3 regions of the Thioalkalivibrio sp. K90mix genome follow, and region 3 is predicted to be linked to each of the others. Evidence: predicted binding sites of a transcription regulator. Region 3 holds the regulator's gene; each other region holds the start of a gene.
What was found. The regulator FliA, encoded in region 3, starts transcription of late flagellar genes. The targets are predictions, from matches to a motif close to GCTAAAGTTNNNNNNNNNNCNGCCGATA.
Positions count from the first base shown of each region.

Region 1 (6,900 bases), 290 kb from region 3:
GGCTGAAGCGTGGCAACCGCATCGGCCTGTTCGTGGCCACCGTCTTCTGCGGCGCGTTCATCACCCTCATCTTCGGCTGGCTGCTGATGGACCTGATCCCCGGCGCCACCCCCGAGACCCGCATCGGCACCACCTGGCTGATCTGATTCACTCCGGCCCTGTAGGAGGCCAGCCCTCTGGCCGATTGGGAACATGCCAACGCCCCATCGGCCAGAGGGCTGGCCTCCTACAGGGGGAAATCGGGCAACTGGGGCCGCCTTGGTTTTCGTTGCCCAAGATCCATATCTCTGAGGGTCCACGCCGATTGCTGGGTGGCCTTGCTCCTTGGCGATGACGGTAGTAGTGGCTTCGGACCTGACACAGTTTTCTCGCATCACCTGGGTGCGTCAAAGCGGTTGTTCAGGACCACGGGTATGTGGCTGGCCTGTGTCCCCTGTGGTGCTGTGCGGCTTCGTATCGGCCGTGGCTGATGAGTGGTGTGAGCCGAAGCGCTGGGGTGGCGAGCGTGCGCCGTGGCGGACACGTTCAGGCGGGCGGCAAAATTTTTCCGGAATGGGGCTAAAGGATTCGGTCGAGCGGTCGTTACTGCTTTCGAAGGCGCACGAGTGTTCGCCGAGGAAGCCGACCAAGGTGGTTCGGCATGACGCTACAGGAGCGTAATCATGTCTCAAGTCATCAACACCAATATCCTGTCCCTGAATGCTCAGCGCAATCTGAGCAATTCCCAGGGCGCGCTGGCCCAGAGCCTGGAGCGACTGTCCTCCGGCCTGCGTATCAACAGTGCCAAGGATGACGCCGCCGGTCTGGCGATCTCCGAACGCTTTACCACCCAGATTCGCGGCCTGAACCAGGCCGTGCGCAACGCGAACGACGGCATCTCGTTTGCGCAGACCGCCGAGGGTGCGCTGAGCACCGTGGGCGATGCCCTTCAGCGTATCCGCGAGCTGTCCGTCCAGGCGGCGAACGACTCCAACTCCGCCTCCGACCGCGAGGCCCTGAACAACGAGGCCCAGCAGCTGATCGCCGAGATTGGCCGCGTCGCGAACTCCACCGAGTTCAACGGTGACGCGATCCTGGATGGCGCCCTGCAGGATCTGTTCTTCCAGATTGGCGCGAATCAGGGTCAGAACATTGCGGTCTCCGGGGTCGATGCGCGCACTACGGAACTGGGTCGCGCTATTTCGGAAGGTGACTCCGGGCTGACTCAGCAGCAATTGAACGACGTCGGCATCGAAGGGATTTCCAATATCACGATCACCCTGGATAAGGTCGGTGTATTGGGGGGTGACGATGACGACGCATTGGGAGTTGAATTGGAGGTTGATCTTGACGGCGTAACGTCCCTCGAAGACGCGGTCCGGCAGATCAATGCCGCACTGGCGGCGCCCACAGGTGATGCGGCAGGAAGCCTTGAGGACGGGGAGTTAGACGATGCCGACGCGGCGATCGCTGCGATTCGCGATGCCGGCCTCAGTGCATCGCTGGTCACCAATAGCAATGGTGAAACCACGATAGCCATTCGTGGCAACTTCGATACCTCATTCTCGGTTCAAGGTGGTAAGGTCGAGTTGGGCGACGAAGTAGAAGTCACTTTGTTCGGAGACGGAGACGACGCCGACCCCACTTCCGTCGACTCTCGGGCGCGGAACCTTACCGATGTCGATATTGGCAGCCGGGGTGGCGCTACCGAGGCTCTTGCAATCGTCGATGGGGCTCTGAACCAGATCAATTCGTTGCGGGCCGACTTGGGTTCGATCCAGGTGCGCTTCGAAAACACCATTGCCAACCTGCAGGTGTCCTCGGAGAATCTGGAGTCGGCTCGCTCACGTATTCGGGATGCGGATTTTGCCTCCGAAACGGCTGAGCTGACCCGGGCGCAGATCCTGCAGCAGGCCGGTACCTCGGTGCTGGCCCAGGCGAACGCGACGTCGCAGAACGTGCTGGCCTTGTTGCAGTAAGTTGAACCGGTAAAAGGCCATGAGACGGGCGGGTGGCCAGACGGTCACCCGCCCTTGATGGCGAGGGAAGCAAGATGAGTGATTCGATTGGCAGTATCACTTCATTGGTGTTTCAGCCTGCCCGTCAGGGGCAGGGCGATGCCTCGATTCCGGTTGCTAAAGGGTTGAACGATACCGCGGGTTCTCGGAATGCCAGTTTCGGGGATGTCCCGGCGAGCCCCGATACTCCTGAACGGGGGCTGGATGAATCGACCCAGTCTGTGGACTTGGGAGAGTCGGAGGGCATGGAGCAGGTCGTGGAGTCGATCAACGCCTATCTGCAATCGTCCAAGCGTGCGCTGGAGTTCAGCGTGGATGATTCGAGCGGCCGGACCGTGATCACGGTCAAGGATGCCGAGCAGGACGAGGTGATCCGGCAGATTCCGCCGGAGGCAGTGGTGGCCCTGATTCGTCATTTCCAGGAACAGCAAGGCCTGGATGGTACGGGGGTCGAGGAACGGGCCTGACCGACCCGGCACATTATCAACCACAGTGACTTTCGGCCGGGCTTGTCCCGGCTTTTTTCTGTCGGCCGATATGGGGGTGCATCGGATGTGGGGGCTCGACAGGAAATCGTTGCGGAACCCACATAGGCACAATGGCAAGAAAATCGAAAATTCGTGTTAAAGCTCACGGATAGCTTGTCGTTAACGGGCCTGAGAGCGGTTGAATGCCGCCATCGCGATCGCCCGAGGCGGTCTAAAGCTATGCCGTAAGGAGACGTAATCATGTCCCAAGTTATCAACACGAACATCCTGTCCCTGAACGCTCAGCGCAATCTGAGCCAGTCGCAGGGTGCCCTGGGCCAGAGCCTCGAGCGGCTGTCCTCGGGCCTGCGAATCAACAGCGCAAAGGACGATGCCGCCGGTCTGGCCATCTCCGAGCGCTTCAGCACGCAGATCAACGGCCTGAACCAGGCTGTGCGCAACGCCAACGACGGTATCTCGTTCTCGCAGACCGCCGAAGGTGCGCTGAGTACCGTGGGCGATGCGCTGCAGCGGATCCGTGAACTGTCCGTACAGGCGGCGAACGACTCCAACTCCGCGTCCGACCGCGAGGCCCTGAACAACGAGGCCCAGCAGCTCGTGGCCGAAATCAGCCGCGTTGCCAACGAGACCGAGTTCAACGGCGACGCCATCCTGGATGGGGCGTTGAACGACATCTTCTTCCAGATCGGGGCTAACCAGGGGCAGAACATCGCGGTGTCCGGTGCGGATGCTCGCGCGACCGAATTGGGCCGAGTGATCGCCGAGGGTAGCGAAGGGCTCACGCAGACTCAGATTAATGATGTGGGCATCGAAGAGATCAACAACATCACGATCAACTTGGAGCAGGTAGGGGTACTTGGCGAAGGAGAGGACAACGATCTCGGGGTTGAGCTGGAGGTCGACCTGGAAGGGATGGGGGTTAATACGCTGGAGGATGCAGTTCGCGAAATTAACGCGGCGATCGCTTCTCCGGATCCGGACAATGAAAATGTGGGGAGTTTTGTTTCTGGCGAAGACCTTGATGACGAAGAAGCCATGGCGGCATTGCGAGATGCGGGCCTGAGTGCCGCACTCGTCACCAATGACGATGGTGAAACCACGATCGCGATTCGCGGAAACTTTGACACAGAGTTTTCGGTGGATGGTGGCGGTGTGACCCTAGAGGGAGGCGACACTACCGATCCTGATGTGACGCTATTCGATTCTGATGGTGATGGAGCTGCGGTGGATGGTCAGACCTTGAATCTCACAGATGTGGATATCGCGTCGCGTTCGGGGGCCACCGAAGCCCTGGCTGTAGTGGATGGTGCCCTAGACCAAGTCAATTCCCTGCGAGCCGACCTGGGCTCTATTCAGGTGCGTTTCGAAAACACCATCGCCAACCTGGAGATCTCCTCGGAGAACCTCGATGCGGCCCGATCCCGAATCCGGGATGCCGACTTCGCCGAGGAAACCGCGGAGCTGACCCGTGCCCAGATCCTGCAGCAGGCGGGGACCTCCGTACTGTCGCAGGCGAACGCCACGTCGCAGAACGTGCTGGCACTGCTGCAGTAAGCCGGGGTCTTCAAGAAGACCTTATGTAAGGCGGGTGGCCTTGGGCTGCCCGCCTTTTTTATTGCGCGGATCCAATCCCGAACCATGTGAAGCCAGGTTGGGTACTCGCTACGGCTGCGCCAGACTGAAGCCGAAGCGTGAACCGGTTCACGAACGAAGCGGCGCGGCTTGGCTAAAGAAATCGCTGAAACAGTCGTTATACTCAGCTAGAACGCATGCGAAAGTCCCGAACAGGGGCGTGGTGAGGTGGCGCGTCATGGCAATTAGTTCTCTCGGCGTAGGGTCCGGACTGGACCTGAATCAGCTGGTAGGGCAGCTCGTAGCGGCCGAGCGCGAGCCCAAGGAACAGCGCCTGAACCAGCGCGAAGAGCGCATTGACGCGCAGATTTCGGCCTTTGGCGAGCTGACCAGCAGTGTGGACCAGGTGGGTTCGGTGCTGGGCGATCTTTCCGGTTTCGAACCTACGCAATCGGCCTCGGTGGCGGATGACAGCGTGGCGAACGTCACGGTGACCGGGGACGCCGAGAACAGTGATTTCTCGCTTGAGGTCAATCAGCTCGCGCAATCTCAGATCGTTGCCTCGGCTGCCGGTGATTTCGACAGCGCCGATGACGAAGTAGGCGCGGGTCAGCTGCAGATCCAGGTCGGCAACGGGAATGCCGTCACTATTGACGTGGAAGAGGGCGCCACCCTGCGCGATGTTCGCAATGCGATTAACGACTCCGAAGCGGGTGTCACCGCGTCCATTGTGAATGACGGCAACGGTGCGCGCCTGGTACTGAGCGCGAACGAGACCGGAGCGGATAACACCATCTCCGTCACGGCGACGGAAGACCCCGAGGGCAGTGGACTGGGCCGACTGGATAGCAGCAACCTGACCGAGACCCGCGCGGCCCAGGACGCGGAGGCCGTCATCAACGGACTGACCGTCACCAGCTCCAGTAACACGTTGAGCGACACGATCGAGGGGCTCGAGATCGAACTGACGGGTGTCTCCAGCGGCCCGACAACCGTGTCCGTGTCGGAGGATCGCGACGAGCTGGAATCGCTGCTGCAGAGCTTCGTGGAGAACTACAACGCGCTCATCGGGCAGACCAACCAGCTCACGGCTTACGATCCCGAAGAGGACGAGGCGGCCGTGCTGACGGGCGACAGCACGGTGCGCGGGATTCGCAGCCGTCTTGGCAACGCCCTGATCCAGCCAGCGGAAGGTGCTGGCGGATCCAATCAAACGCTGGCCGAACTCGGCATCATCTCCAACCGGGATGGGACGCTGAGTTTTGACAGTACTCGCTTCAGTGAGGCCATGGAGCGTGACGGATTCGAAAATATCTCCGACACCGTGCGCAACATCGCGGGCCAGATGCGCGATGTGACGGACAGCTTTACCGGCCGCGATGGACTGATACAGGTTCGGCAGGACGGGCTGCAGAGTGATCTCAGCCGAATCGAACGCCAGCGCGAGGATCTGGAAGCCCGCATCGAGCGGCTTGAGGCGAATTGGGTGCGTCAGTTTTCGCGGATGGACTCCATGGTGGCGCAAATGCAGGCCACGGGCGATCAACTGATGGCGCAATTGGCCAACACGCCGCTGGCCAGAAATCAATCCCGATAACCTCACCGAGCAGGGGTAGTGAAATGTACGGACCGGGCATGAACAGGGCAGTCAACCAGTATCGGCAAGCGGGGCCGATGGCCGAGGCACAGGTGGCCGATCCTCACCGTCTGATTCAGATGCTGTTCGAGGGGGCCCTGGAGCGTATCGCGGTGGCGAAGGGCGCGATGCAGCAGGGCAATGTCGCGGTCAAGGGTGAACGCATTGGTAAGGCGATCGATATTGTCGAATCACTCAGGGCGATGCTGGATCACAAGCATCGGCCGGAGCTGGCTGCGAACCTGGATGCACTCTATGCGTACATGACCCGTCGCCTGCTGGAAGGCAACGCCCAGAACGATCCGGCGGCGCTGGACGAGGTGGCCAAGCTGCTGCGCGAGATCAAGGCCGGCTGGGACGACATTCCACCCGAGGAGCGCCAGCGCAAGGCGGGTTGAGGCGCGCCTCCTTGACGGCACCATCGCCTCGTGGTGTTGTTCGCCGATTATGACGACCAACGATGCGGGTAAAGACGACTCCGGTGCAACGCTGGAGGATGCGGTGGAAGCCGTACGCGGCCTGATGGACCAGGCCATCCGCGAGGAAGACTGGGACCACCTGGAAGAGCTGGACCTGAAGGCGCGTGTGCTGGTCGAGCGTGCCTTTGGCGATGAGCCCGTACCGTTGCGTGATGACACGGGCGAAGCCCTGCGCAGCGCACTGGAACGCCTCTCGACATTCTATGAAGAAACCGTCCCGATCCTGGCCGAACGCCGCGGCGATGCCAGCCGCCAGTTGCGCGAACTGCGCGCGGGGCGGAAAGGCACCAACGCCTACGAGAATACCCGCCGCAACTCCATGCGCTCCGGTCCGATGAAGCCCGGCGGCTGATTCGCAGCTCCAGACGGCCGCCGATGTCCCGGATGTGGCCGGCTCACGTCGCCATCATTTCCTCGGCAGTCGTTTCGACTCTCGGCCCCCGAGAATTTTCATCTCGTGTCAACCCGGAAAGGCACAGCGGTTAGCCGCCACCTCTGGTGTCGGGCGCTGGGCAGACCGTTGGGGGTTGTCTGACGCGGGAGATCCTGGCGCTCCGCTGCGGCGGGGATGACGGATACCCTGGCCCTGGTGGTTTGCCAAGCCCCGTAGGAGCCTGCTTGCAGGCGAATGGTCTGGGGCGGGCTCCAGCGCGGGCAGGGGCTTCGCGGGCGAGCCCGCTCCTACGGGTGGTGCCGCGCTGGTAGTTAGCGCGCGGGCACCGGCGGAT
Region 1 is NC_013889.1:1,538,250-1,545,149, reverse strand. Features, by position in the region: gene TK90_RS07290 (YIP1 family protein) at 1-146, shown strand, start outside; gene TK90_RS07285 (flagellin) at 663-1,958, shown strand; gene TK90_RS15505 (flagellar protein FlaG) at 2,033-2,464, shown strand; gene TK90_RS07275 (flagellin) at 2,726-4,039, shown strand; gene fliD (flagellar filament capping protein FliD) at 4,296-5,654, shown strand; gene fliS (flagellar export chaperone FliS) at 5,678-6,091, shown strand; gene TK90_RS07260 (flagellar protein FliT) at 6,141-6,524, shown strand.
Region 1: TK90_RS07275 (flagellin) is a predicted target of FliA. The motif match lies at 2,620-2,647, and genes of this name have one in related genera.

Region 2 (6,900 bases), 240 kb from region 3:
CGTGGCCTCGTGCAGGCCGGGTCAGATGCGCGGGATCGAGGAAACCGATTGAACAACATGGCTGGCGCCTTCGCGAATTTCGGCCATGATCTGCTGTACCGACAGGACCTGTTGGCGCCCTTGTTCCGCCACCTTGTTCACAGTGTCGATACGCTCGGCGATCGCCTGGGTGCCTTGCAGGTTGCCATGAATGACCTCGGCGATCTGACTGGTGGCGTCGCGTGTATCGGACGCGAGCTTGCGGACCTCCTGTGCCACCACGGCAAAGCCGCGCCCTTGCTCGCCGGCACGCGCGGCCTCGATAGCGGCATTGAGGGACAGCATCTTGGTGGTCTCCGCCACGCTGCGGATGGTCTCGATGATTGATTCGATGCTGCGCGCCTCGGCATTGAGTCGATCGATCGCCGATTTGGTTTCGGCCACATGCTGGCGGATCTGTTCGGAGTTGGTCGCGTTGGCCTCCAGCGAGGCCTCCCCACGTTGCGCGCCATCCGCCGTTTTCTGGGCCATTTCGCAGGCGATGGCGGAGGCCTCCCGGGTGCGCTCGGCCATGTGCACGCTGGCGGTGATGTCTGTGGCGAACTTGATGACCTTCACGGTGCGGCCCTGGTCATCGAGGATCGGGTTGTAGGTGGCCTCCAGCCAGATCTCCTCGCCGGAGGACTTGAAACGGCGGAATTTGCCGCTCATGAAGCGCCCGCCGGCGAGGTCTCGCCAGAAATTCGGGTTCTCGCGGTAGAAGGCGTCGTCGCAGAACATCCGGTGGTGCTGGCCCTGAATGTGTTCGAGCGGGTAACCGACGGCCTGCAGGAAGTTGTCGTTGGCCTTGAGGATGGTGCCGTCCGGCGTGAACTCAATGACCGCCTGGGAGCGATCCAGCGCCTCGAATACGGCTGCCTGGTCGTGGAGCGTCTCCATCTTGCCGGTCACATTCGATGCGATTTTGACGACCTTGTACACCTCGCCCCGGGCATCGCGTACCGGAAAGTAGGTGGCCTCCAGCCAGATGGTTTCGCCAGCTCGCGTGACCCTGGGGAAGGTGCCGGCGTGGGACTCGCCCGCAGCCAGCTGCTGCCAGAACTGCCGGTATTCCATGGAGCGAACATAGGCCGGGTCGCAGAACATCCGATGGTGCTGGCCGATCACATCCTCGCGGGGGTGACCGACGGTCTCGAGGAAGTGCGAGTTGGCGTCGAGCACCGTACCGTTCGGCGCAAATTCGATATAGGCGACGGCATCGCGGACGGCCGCGAGTATCGCCGTGGCGTCGTCGCGGGAAACCGCAAGGGGTGCCCCCTGGGTGGGGAGCCGGGTGGCATTTGCACACATGGGCACATCCTGAGCGGTTGGTTGATGACGCCCTATTGAACTCCATGTACATACATTGTACAAGATCTGTACATAAAGAAAGTTCGAGGGTGCAGAAATGGAGAAAAAGAACAAGACCACATTGCCGGTGTACCGTGCGAGCGCATGGGTAGCGCCGCTGCTGGTTTTTTCTGTACTGCTGCTGGCGGGTTGCGCCACTACCTTCCCGGATCCTGATGACGACCGGGCTTTCGCGGACGGGATGACGGCCCAGGAACTGTTCGACCGGACCATGGCCGCTCACGGCGGGGACCTTCGCGAGTACGACGGCGACCTGAACCAGGCTACGGACGGGGAGTGGGGGCGAATGGTGCAGCGCGTGCAGCCGCTGGTGGCGGATGGTGGGTACCGTGGCCAGGGCGAGGAGCGCTACCGCCCGGCGGACGAGCTGTATGCGGTGCATTACACGGGGCCGGAGGGCACCAAGACGGTCATCCGCCAGCGTGACGAGATTCGCGTGTACTACAACGGCGAACGCAGCGAAGACGAGGACCGGATTCGTGCCACGGCGATGACGACCGATGCCGGCAAGCTGTTCCACTATGGGCCGACCTTCGTGAAACACCGGGCGACATCGATGACGCGGCTGGAAGATCGCCGTGAGGGTGGCGTGGACTACCGTCGCGTGCTGGCCACGATCCAGCCCGGTTTCGGCAAGGCCGACGAAGACCAGGTGGTGATGTGGATCCACCCCGAAACGGATCGCCTCTACCGGGTGCACATCACCCTGACCGGCTTCGAGCCGACCCGGAATGCCCATGTCGATACCACCTTCCTGGAGTACGAGGAGGTCGGACCGTATACGCTGCCATCGCGCTTCGAGGAGCGCGTGCTCGGGCCGATTCGGCTGTTTGTGCACGAATGGTGGGTGACGGGTCGTGACCAGGACCGTGGCTGGACCGACGATGATGTCCGGGGGGCGGAGTTCTCCGGCGCGGCTGCGCGGCCGGCAGGAGAGTAGGGACGCCTCGCCCCTGGTTACTGGAGCAGGCGCAGGAAGGTCTGCGGTAGCGCGTTGGCCTGAACGAGCACGGCGACTCCGGCCTGTTGCAGGATCTGGGCGCGCACGAGGCGGGTGACCTCGGCCGCGTAATCGGCATCCAGGATACGGCTGCGGGCGGCCGCCAGGTTGTCACTGGTAATGCCCAGGTTGGTAATCGTCGACTCGAAGCGGTTCTGGATGGCCCCGAACTGGCTGCGCCGCGCGTTGACCGCGTCCAGTGCGGCATCCAGACGTGAGAGGGCATCGCTGGCCCCTTGGCGCGTGGTCAGGTCGACATCGTTCAGGCTCCCCCCGGTTTCGGTGGTGGCCGGCAGCCCGAGCGTGTCGATGGCGGTCTCACCCGAGATCGTCAGGGTCTCGCGGGCGATCAGATTCAGCCGGCCGTCGTCGGTCAGGACCGCGCGTCCGGTGGATCCGAGGGCGCGGTCGATCGCGGCCGTCAGTTCCTGGGGCGTGCGATAGTGGCCTGCAGGGATCTCCACCGGGTCGCGCTCGCCCACACGGATGAAGAAATCCTGATCCACCTCCAGCGGATCGCTGGCGAAGGCGGCCTCCAGTTCGCCGGAATAGGCGCTGGCAATGGCACCCACGAAGCGGTTGCGCATGCTGTCGCCGAGGTCGATGGCGAGCGTCTGCCCGGCATTGGGGCCGATCTGGAAGAAAGCGGTGCCCATGGATCCGTCCAGCAGTGAACGGCCGTTAAAGGTTGTCTGGGTCGCGATACGGTCGTTCTCGGCCAGGAGCTGGCGAACCTCGCGGTCGATGGCGCCACGATCCGAGGCCGACAGGGTGGCGTTGGCCGCCTGTACCGCCAGCTGGCGGATACGTTGCAGGTTGCCGGTCATGGAGCCCAGGGCGCCCTCGGCGGTCTGGGCCAGCGAGATGCCGTCCTGCGCGTTGCGCATGGCCTGGTTCAGGCCGCGGATCTGGGTTGTGAAGCGTTCGGAGATGGCCAGCCCGGCGGCGTCGTCGCGCGCCGAATTGATGCGCTGGCCCGAAGCGAGGCGCTGAAAGGCCGTCTGCAGGGCGGCCTGCGACTGGCGCAGGTGGCGCTGGGCATTGAGCGACAGGAGGTTGGTGGCAACACTCAGCACCTGGGCCATTTTGTCGGGTCTCGCGCGCCACAAGGGCGATCCGGCGAAGGGCCAGATTCCGCAGCCGGAAGTTCCCGTCTACAGCTGCTTAACGGCCGCGTTTGAGGAAACTTGAGGGCAGGGGTTCCGGTTAGATACGCCAGGTGGTGGGCCCTGGCGTGCACATCGGCGCGTGTTTGCTTAGGCTGCGCCGATTGGACTGGATTGGAGAAGGGTATGGCCGATACGCAACCCGAACGCAGGCATTCGCTGTTCTGGCGCACGCTGATCGCGATCCTGCTCGGGGTCGGGCTGGGGATCGTCTGGCTGTATGTGACCGCCCTGCTGGGGCTCGGCGGCGGGATCGACTTCATGCCCGGACCGTTGGCCCGGACCTTCGAGTGGGGTACGCCGCTGTTGCTGCTGGGCGGTGTCGTCGGGTTTGCGCTGGGCTGGCGGCGGGTGGCGGCTACGCTGTTCGGCCTGGCGGGGGTACTGCTGCTGGCGGCCCTGGCCTTCGAGGGGGCACGTGTGATCCTGCAGGACCCCGAGGCGCGCAGCTACGAGCACCAAATGGCGCAAACGGCGCGGGAAGGGGCGCTGCAGATCGCCGAGTGCGACAACGGCGAGACGCTACTGGTGCGCGAGGACCGAGTGACGTCGGAGGGGGTCGCCGTACTGCAGATCCAGCGCATCCATGTGGATGGGCGTCTGGACCCGGAGTTGCTGGCGAGCACGGGAGTAGGGTTTACGCCGACTATTAGCGAGGGCATGCGACCGTATCTCGATGGCTCGGTCGAATGTGGCCTGGAAGGCTTTTCCAGTGCTGGCGAGGTGCTTGGCCGGTTGGAGGCGTTTATTCAGGAACATCTGCCGCGGCACTCCAGTGCCGTGGCGCCGGTGGAGCCGGAGTAGCTGCATCGGCATTGGGCTGGCGAACGCGGCAAGTCCAGTAGATACCGTGGAATTCGAGCATGGCGGCTTCGCCCTTGGTCCAGAACACGATCTGCTCGCCGGGGTTGGCGTAGCGCGCCCCGGAGGCCACCTCGGTCGCCTGTAATACGGCCCTGGAGCGGCCAAAACGCAACTCGGCCTCGTTGCCACTGAAGCTCGCCATCAGGTTCGGGCCACGGTCACAGCTGTAGGGCACATCGCGTGCCTGTTCAGCGGTCGGGGGCAGGGTGCCGCAGGCCGCCAGTGCCAGCGTGGCGCTGATGACAATCCAGGTTCTCACGCGCCGGTGCTCCCGCGGGAAGAATGGACTTTTCATCATACGCGTAACAGGCTGGCGCACGTGAAGGAACACTGTGACTCCGGGTTCGAACCGTTATAGTGAGGGCCCGGCCCCGTCAGGCGATTACGCTTTGTTTCCTCGCTGGTTTCTGGTTGTCTACCTGCTGTTTGTCTGCGTCCTGGTGCCGGTCTACGCGGTCCAGTATGGCTGGCTCAATTTCCTCTGGCTGTCCAATCTCGCGCTGATCGCCGGGTGCGCGGCGGCGTGGCTGGAGAGCCGGCGTCTGGCGAGCATGCTGGCGGTAGGCGTGGTGCTGCTGGAGATGGGGTGGGTGATCGACTTCCTGCTGGGGCTTGTGTTGCTGGGCAACCCGCCCTTCGGCTTTGTCGCCTACATGTTCGATCCGGAGATTCCGCTCTACCTGCGGCTGTTTTCCCTTTACCACCTGCCGCTGCCCTTTGTCCTGCTGTGGATGGTCTGGCGCCTGGGGTACGACCCGCTGGCGGGGCGTTTGTGGATACTGGTGGGCTGGGCCGTCTTGCTGGTGTCGTACCTTCTCTCGACCCCTGAGGCGAACGTGAACTGGGTGCTTGGACCGTGGGCGCGCCCTCAGGAGCTGGTGCATCCGTACGTGTGGCTCGCAGCCCTGATGGCCGGCTGCGCCCTGGTCTGGTGGCTGAGCCATCGCATGCTGTGGTGGGGCATGGGTCGTTTCGGGCATGTTCATCCGCGCCGGGAAGATGAGCGCGGTTGATCTGACGCAGTGGGCCCCGGCCCGGGACAGGCGATACTCTCCCGGGAACGCTTTTTCGAGGATCGCGCGCGCATGACGCTTTTCTGGGTGGCCCTGGTGCCGTTCGTGGTGCTGTTTGTCTGGCTGGTGCCGCTGCGTCGGCCGGCCTACGAGGCCGCGCCACTGGCGTATCTGGCGACACTGATCATTGCCCTGTGGGTCTGGCAGATGCCGGGGGCCGTGCTGGGTGCCAGCCTGCTGGATGCGGGGGTGGTGTTTGTCGAGGTCATGCTGATCGTGGCCGTCGCGCTGTTGGTGCTGAACGTGATGATCGCGACGGGCCACATGGATGCGATCCAGTCGGTGATCGCCAGTGTGTCGCGCGACCCGCGCGTGCTGGCGATGTTGCTGGGGTGGGGCCTGGTCGGATTCGTGGAGGGTATCGCCGGGTTCGGGACCCCGGCCGTGCTGGCCGCACCGCTGCTCGTCTATTTCGGGATGAAGCCACTGAAGGCCGTGGCGATCGCGCTGATCGGCAACAGCACGGCCGTGCCGTTTGGCGCGGCGGGCACTCCCGTGGTGATCGGCTTCGCGGGGCTGGGGCTGGACGATGCGGTGGTGCAGGAGGCGGTGGTTCGCACGGCATTCATTCTGGCGCTGCTGGCCGTTTTTATCACCACCTTCATGATCTGGGTCACCACGCTGGGCGAAGAGAAGGGGCGTTTTCGCGAGTTTGTGCCGTTCGCGGTGCTCTCCGCACTCGCGTTCGGTATTCCGTATGCCCTGGTGGCGTGGCTGATTGGCCCGGAACTGCCCTCGATCGTGGGGGGCATCGTCGCGATGGGGGTCATCGCGCTGGCAGCGCACAAGGGCTTTCTGCTTCCCGCTGGGCAGCGCAGCGCCGAGGCCGATCCTGCCCCGATCGGGCGCGTGCTGCTCGCCTTCGTGCCGTTTGCCGTGATGTCGGTGTCACTGATCGCTTCGCGCACGGTGATGCCGCTGCGCGAGGCCCTGCAATCGGTGCGCTGGTCGCTGGGCGAGTTTCAGGGGGTGGAGCTGGGGCAGAGCCTGGCCCCGCTGTACACGCCTTATTTCTACTTTGCCCTGGCGCTGGTCACCGCGCTGATCTTGTTTCGCGTGGGGCGCGCCGCGCTGGGCGAGGCCGTGGTGGCCACCGGGCGCAAGCTGCGGGTGGCCGCGATTGTGCTGATCTTCATCATCGCGCTCACCCAGGTCCTGCTGATGTCCGAGCTTAACGCGGCGGGGCTGCCCTCGATGCCTCAGGTACTGGGGCAGGGCCTGGCGGAGTGGCTGGGGGGTACGTTCGTGCTGTTCAGCGGATTCCTGGGGGCGCTGGGGTCGTTCATGACCGGAAGCGCGACGGTCTCCAATCTGCTCTTTGCTCGTCTGCAGGCGGATACCGCGGAGGCGTTGGCGTTGTCGTTACCGTCGATTCTCGCCCTGCAGTTGATCGGCTCAGGTGTGGGCA
Region 2 is NC_013889.1:1,488,116-1,495,015, reverse strand. Features, by position in the region: gene TK90_RS07060 (PAS domain-containing methyl-accepting chemotaxis protein) at 22-1,329, opposite strand; gene TK90_RS07055 (hypothetical protein) at 1,571-2,329, shown strand; gene TK90_RS07050 (flagellin) at 2,347-3,474, opposite strand; gene TK90_RS07045 (hypothetical protein) at 3,682-4,359, shown strand; gene TK90_RS07040 (MliC family protein) at 4,301-4,678, opposite strand; gene TK90_RS07035 (hypothetical protein) at 4,809-5,432, shown strand; gene TK90_RS07030 (L-lactate permease) at 5,505-6,900, shown strand, end outside.
Region 2: TK90_RS07050 (flagellin) is a predicted target of FliA. The motif match lies at 3,555-3,582, and genes of this name have one in related genera.

Region 3 (6,900 bases):
AGCACCTGTCCGCGCAAGGCCTCGACCGCCGAGCTGAACGCCGCATCCACGCTGGGCTTGTAGATCGTGCCCAGCGGGCTCTCCGTCACCCGCACCGTTGTCTGGCTGCCGCGCTCCAGCGTGGTTTGCATACCGCCGGGGGCCAACAGGGCCACCCCGGGACGCATGACATCGCCGTCTTGTGCCTGCTTGACCCGAATCTGGCACATGGCGTCCAGGCGCTCCGCAAAGGCCGGCGTAAAGCTCGCAGGCATGTGTTGAATCAGCAGAATCGGCTGCGGGAAATTCGCCGGCAGGGCCTTGAGCACCTCCTGCAAGGCCACCGGGCCTCCGGTGGACGTCCCAATCAGCACCGCGCGGACCTGCCGCAGCGGCACGGCGGGCCGACTGACCGGCGGTGCCTGTCGCTGTACTTCGGCCGCCTTGCGATCGGACTCTTCACGACGCGCAGAGGGGCGGGCCTCGACCGCTGGACGTGCGCTCCCCGGCTGGCTGACCGAACGGGCCCGGCTGCGCGAAAGGCTGCGCACCCGCCGGCGCAGCATCATACGTGCGCTGTCCTCGTCGGATGCGATGTCACTGAAGCGTTTCGGCAGAAAATCGACTGCCCCCGCCTCCAGCGCATCCAGGGTCGCCTGGGCTCCCTCGGTGGTGAGACTCGAGAACATCAGTACCGGCCGAGGGTTCTCGGCCATGATCCGGCGCACCGCGGTGATACCGTCCATTACGGGCATCTCGATGTCCATGGTCACGACATCCGGGTCCAGTTCCTTGACCTTGCGAATCGCCTCCTCGCCGTTCTCCGCGCTGCCGACGACCTCGATCCCCGCGTCGGCGTCCAGAATTTCACTGATGCGGCGGCGGAAAAACCCGGAGTCATCCACCACCAGTACCTTTACCGGCATCCTTAGCCCTCGATTGTTTGCGCGGGCCGCCGGGTGCGGCCCGCCGACGGGATCTTGTGCGTCAGCAAGCCCACGAGATCGGCGACATCCAGGATCAGCGCAATCCCTCCGTCGCCCGTGATGGTCGCGCCTGCCAGACCCTTCACGCCCTGCAAGTTCTGCCCCAGTGGCTTGATCACCACCTCTTCCTGTCCGACCAGGTCGTCGACAACCAGCCCCACCTTGCGATCGGCCGTATGCACCACCACCACATGCGACTCCGCCTTCGCTTCGGGGACAAATCCAGGCTTCAACCAACGCTTGAGATAATGCACTGGAAGCGCTTGATTTCTTACAACAATTACTTCCTGATCATCAACATAATGCGTCTTGGTCAAGTCCAGATCGAGGATCTCCGACACTGATGCCAGCGGGATCGCGAACCGCCGCCCGTCGAGAATGACCATCAACGCAGGAAGTATCGCCAGGGTCAGCGGCAGCTTCACCCGCAGCGTGGTCCCGACCCCAATCTCGGAATCGATCTCGATGGTCCCGTTGAGCTGCGAGATCTTCGTCTTGACGACGTCCATCCCCACCCCGCGACCGGATACATCCGAGATCTCGGTCTTGGTGGAAAACCCCGCCATGAAGATGACGTTGAAGGCCTCGCGATCGGTCATCCGCTCGGCCATCGCGGGCTCCATCAGCCCCTTCTCGACGACCTTGCGCCGCAGGGCATGCGGATCCATACCGCCCCCATCGTCCTTGATCAGCAATGCGATGTGGTCGCCTTCCTGCGCCGCACCGAGCACCACCGTACCCTTGCGCGGCTTGCCGGCCTTTTCGCGCACCTCCGGGGTCTCGATACCGTGGTCCACGGCGTTGCGCACCAGATGCACCAGAGGATCGGACAGCGCCTCGACCAGGTTCTTGTCGAGGTCGGTGTCCTCGCCAAAGATCTCCAGCTCGATCTCCTTACCCAGGCTACGCGACAGATCGCGGATCACCCGCGGGAAGCGATTGAATACCTTGTTGACCGGCTGCATGCGGGTCTTCATCACCGACGTCTGAAGATCCGATGTCACCAAGGCCAGCGAACTAATGGCCTTGCCCAGCTCGTCGTCCACATGCTGGGTTCGCAACATGCTCAGGCGGTTACGCACCAACACCAGCTCGCCGACCAGATTCATAATCTCGTCGAGCCGTTCGGTGTTCACACGGACCGAGGCCTCACCCTGAGGGGCCTGCCGGGCGCCAGCCGCCGCGGCCGCAGGCTTGGCAGCCTGTGGCTTGGCCTCGGAAGCCGGCGGTTCCTGTGCCGCGCTGGCGGCGGCTTCGGGCTCCACGCTCGGCTCTTCCTGCGTGGACGACTCAGCGGCAGCAGGTGCCGGCGCGGCACTGGCAGGAGGCCCATCACCTCGCGCCTGCAACTCGTCCAGCAGGTTCTCGAATTCATCGTCGGAAATCAGGTCCTCTTCATCCCCGCTTGGCCCGGCTGCATCCGAATCCGTGCTGGGCGACCCTGCGTCCGCATTCGACGACGTAGCGGAGTCCTGGGCCGCCTGCGGCGAACCATCGCCGTGCAGCGAATCCAGCAGGGCCTCGAACTCATCGTCGGTGATCTCGTCATCGGCGCCGACCAATCCCGAGTCTTCCCCCGCAGCGTCGCCCGCGGCCATCGCGGTCGTTTCCACCTCCGCGGGGGGTGCCGGTTCCGGCTCCGGCTCGGGGGACTCGTCGGGCGTCGCGACTGCGTCGGGTTCGGAATTGCCGGCCACGTCTTCGTTCTTCGCCATCCGCCGCAGGTCTTCGACCAGATCAGCCTCCGCGGGCGTCGGATCGACCCCGGAGCGGAGGTCGCCAAACATCACGTTCAGCGTATCGAGGACCCGCAGCATGGTATCCATCAGGTGACCGTCGACCTGACGCTCCCCGTTGCGCAGGAGATTAAACACGTCCTCTGCGTGATGGCAGACGGTCACCAGCGGATCCAGGCTCAGAAAGCCCGCGCCACCCTTGATCGTGTGAAAGCTGCGGAATACCGCGTTCAACAGATCCCGGTCATCGGGATGCTGTTCCAGGTCGATCAGCTGCTCGTTGAGTCCTTCGAGCAGTTCCCCGGCCTCGATCAGGAAGTCCTGAAGGATTTCGTCGTTGGGGTCGATGGCCATTCGGTCTCTCCGTTCCGGTGAGGCTTGCCGTTAAGGGATGGGCGCCGGGAAGCCGCTGATTCAGGAATCAGCGGGCTGCCTAGAAGCCCAGACTGGACAACAGATCGTCCACCTCGTCTTGTCCTTGAACGACATCCTGGCCGGAATCTTGAGTCTTTGGCACTGCTGGTCCGTGTCCGCGCCGATCGCCCTCGCGCCGCTCGGTATCATCGTCGAGCGTCTTCTCGGCGGCCTCGATGGTCTCCATGCGCCCGCTGGACAGTCGAATGAGCGAGACCAGGTTCTCCTCCAGGTCCGTCACGAGCTGGATGACGCGCCGGATCACCTGCCCGGTAATATCCTGGTAGCTCTGCGCCATCAGTACTTCCGACAGCAAGCGCCGCAGCTCTTCGGTGTCGTCGTTGGCCTGCGCAAAAAACGCATCCAGCTCGCGGGCAAACTCCCGGAACTCATCGACCGAGAGTTGCCGATTTCGGAAACGAGTCCACTTCGCCGTCAGTTCGCCGGCCTGCTGGCTGAACGACTCGGCAATCGGCAGACTCGTCTCGATGGCGGTCAGGGTCTCGTGGGCGGCCTTCTCGGTCATCGTGACCACATAATTGAGACGCTCACGGGCATCCGGGATCTCGGCCTGGGTCAGCTCCACCAGCCGCGAATCCCCGCGGAAGCTTTGCAAGGCCTCGTGCAGGTCGCGCGTGAGCTTTCCGAGTTCGTCGAAGAGTTCGCGGTCGTAGGGACGCGCCAGCTCCTGGATCAACGCGCGCGCGGCCACCTCGTCCCCTGCCTCCAGAACCTGCACGAGCTCCCGCGCGCGAGCGATCTGCTGCTCACCGATCGATTGTTCTTGGTCTGTCATCCAAAGCCCCTTGCTCGCTCCCCATCCCGAACGTGATGCCCGGAATCAATCCCCCGGCCATGCATTGTCGCGGACCAGGAGATGTCGACACCGAAACCCAAGTTAACCTTGCGCTTCAATGCGTTCGAATATTTTGTCGATCTTTTCCTTGAGGGTTTCCGCGGTAAAGGGCTTCACCACGTAGCCGTTCACGCCCGCCTCGGCCGCCTCGACGATCTGATCACGCTTGGCCTCCGCCGTCACCATCAGCACTGGCATCGTCTTCAGCTTCTCGTCGGCCCGAACCGCCCGCAGCAGGTCGATGCCCGGCATGTTGGGCATGTTCCAGTCGGTGATCAGAAAATCGAAGTCGCCGTTCTGGAGCATCGGCAGTGCCGTGCTGCCGTCATCGGCCTCTTGCGTGTTGTTGAAGCCAAGATCACGCAAGAGGTTCTTGATGATCCGTCGCATCGTGGAGAAGTCATCCACGATGAGAATTTTCATTCCCTTGTCCACAGGTCACTCCGGGATAAATGATTCATGTGAGTACTAGAGCGCGGCCCTCAGAATAACTGCAAAGCCTCGCCGTCTTCGAGCCAGGAACCCAGGCGCGCGCGCAGTCGGATGACGGCCTGACTGCGGATCTGGCTGACGCGCGACTCGGTCACCCCCAGCACCGCGCCAATCTCGCGCAGGTTGAGCTCCTCGATGTAATAAAGCGACAGCACCAGACGTTCGCGTTCGGGCAAATCGCCCAGCGCGGCGGCCAGCTCCTCGCGAAATTCTCCAGCCTCGATTGTGCGCGAGGGCGAGGCCTCCTGCCCCTCGATCACCCGGTCCGCATCACCATCGGTGCCGCCCAGGTCGTCCAGCGCGAACAGATGGGCGCCGGCATGGTCCTGCAGCATCGAGTAGTACTCGTCGATCGGCACCTCGAGTTCCTCGGCCACTTCGACCCCGCGCGCCGCGCGCCCCTCTCTGGCTTCGACCGTCTGGATCGCCTCGGCGATCTTGCGGCTGTTGCGGTGTACCGATCTCGGCGTCCAGTCACTGCGGCGTAATTCGTCGATCATCGCGCCACGGATCCGAATCCCGGCATAGGTCGCAAACGTGGCACCCTGCCCGCCTTCGAATTGCCGCGCGGCCTCCAGCAGGCCGATCATGCCGGCCTGGATCAGGTCATCGACCTGGACCGAGGAAGGCAGACGCGCCATCAGATGATGCGCGATGCGATGCACCAGCTCGATATGCTCCGCAACGCGCTGCTCGTGGCCTGTCGCGGCCACGCTCTCGTATCCGGGGAGGCGATTACGCGGCGACATCATGCGCTCTGCAACATCCGTTCGACGAAAAACCCGACACCACCGTCGGCACCACGGGCCACCGGCCAGCGGTCCACCGTACGGGCGAGCTCGGCAAAGGCCTTGGCCGCCGGACTGCCCGGATACTGCTGCACGACCGGCGCACGTTTCTGTACGGCCTTGCGCAGATTCTCGTCCATCGGGATGTAACCGGCGAGATCCAGGATCACCTCCGGCAGGTAGTTGTCGCAAACCGTGGTGAGTTTCTGCAACAAACGCTCGGCCCCCGCGCGGTCCTGGACCATGTTCGTGACCAGCCGGAAACGCCGCATGCCATGATCGCGGTGCAGTACCTTGATCAGCGCATAGGCATCGGTGATGGACGCCGGCTCGTCGCAGACGACGATCAGGGTCTCCTGGACCGCCCGGCAGAAGGTCGTCACGGATTCCTGCAGCCCGGCTGCCGTATCCACCACCAGCACATCCAGCGGCTTGGAATACGCGCTGAATGCCTGGATCAGACCGTTGTGCTCTAGTTGAGTGAGATTCGCCATCGCAGCGATCCCCGAAGCCGACGGTATGACCTTGATTCCGTCCGGGCCCTCAATCAGGACATCCTGGAGGTCGTCCACCTGCCCGGTCACCAGGTCATGCAGGGTACGCTCGGGTCGCAGCCCGAGCAGCACGTCGGCATTGGCCAGCCCCAGATCGGCATCAAACAACATGACCTCGCGCCCCAGCCGCGCGAGCGCTACCGACAGGTTGACCGACACGTTGGTCTTGCCGACGCCTCCCTTCCCAGAGGCCACCGCAATGACCTTCAACGGCTGATTAGTGCGTGGCATAGCGTCCTTTCCCCACCGGATGGATCATCTCCAGAACGCCCGCATCCTGAGTACGGCGCGGCGACGGCGCACTGCGGCTGGCATTCGAGAACTCCGCCAGGCTTGCATCGGTCCATCGTTCGTCGCGGGAGGATCGACGCGCGGGGTTGCGTTCTTCGCCGAGCGCCCGCCGGGTCAGATCGCCCGTTTCGACCCGGTGGAAGTCTTCGGCAATCCGCTGCCCATCGCTGACAAACGTGAGACCCAGGTGTTGATCGAGCAATACCGACAAAGTCTCCCCCAACTGTTCGGCTTCATCGAGTTTAGTCAGTACCAGCGCCGCCGGCTCTGTCTTGCGGAAGGCGTCCAGCACCCGCCGCAGCGCCGAGGCCTGGGTCGTCGCGGAGACGACCAGCCAGCTCTCGCAGCGCACGCGGTCCGGCCAGCCGGCAAACAGGGACTCGTCACCCACCACCGACGGCGCCTGCCCGGCAGTGTCGGCCAGGATTAGATGCCCATCCTCGGCCCGCGCAGCCATATCCCGCAACTCGCGCGGGTTCTGCAACACCCGCAATGACACGCCCGCCATCTGCGCGAATGCCTGCAGTTGGCGCGTGGCCCCAATGCGCTGGGTATCCAGTGTGACCAGCGTAACCGAATCCGCACCCATACGACGGATTTGACGCAGGGCAATGCGTGCGAGCGTGGTGGTCTTGCCCACGCCCGTGGGGCCCACCAGGGCCAGCACACCACCCTCGTCCAGGATATCCGGATGCCGGGTGGCAATCGCCCCGGACAGGCGTGCACGCAGCCGCTCCCAGGCCTGTTCCACGGTGCTGTCGTCGAGAATACTCCCGGCGAGACTGCGCGCCAGTGACTCGCTGA
Region 3 is NC_013889.1:1,248,931-1,255,830, reverse strand. Features, by position in the region: gene TK90_RS05925 (chemotaxis response regulator protein-glutamate methylesterase) at 1-905, opposite strand, end outside; gene TK90_RS05920 (chemotaxis protein CheA) at 908-3,055, opposite strand; gene TK90_RS05915 (protein phosphatase CheZ) at 3,135-3,911, opposite strand; gene cheY (chemotaxis response regulator CheY) at 4,014-4,394, opposite strand; gene TK90_RS05905 (RNA polymerase sigma factor FliA) at 4,454-5,215, opposite strand; gene TK90_RS05900 (MinD/ParA family protein) at 5,212-6,036, opposite strand; partial or broken gene flhF (flagellar biosynthesis protein FlhF) at 6,196-6,900, opposite strand, start outside.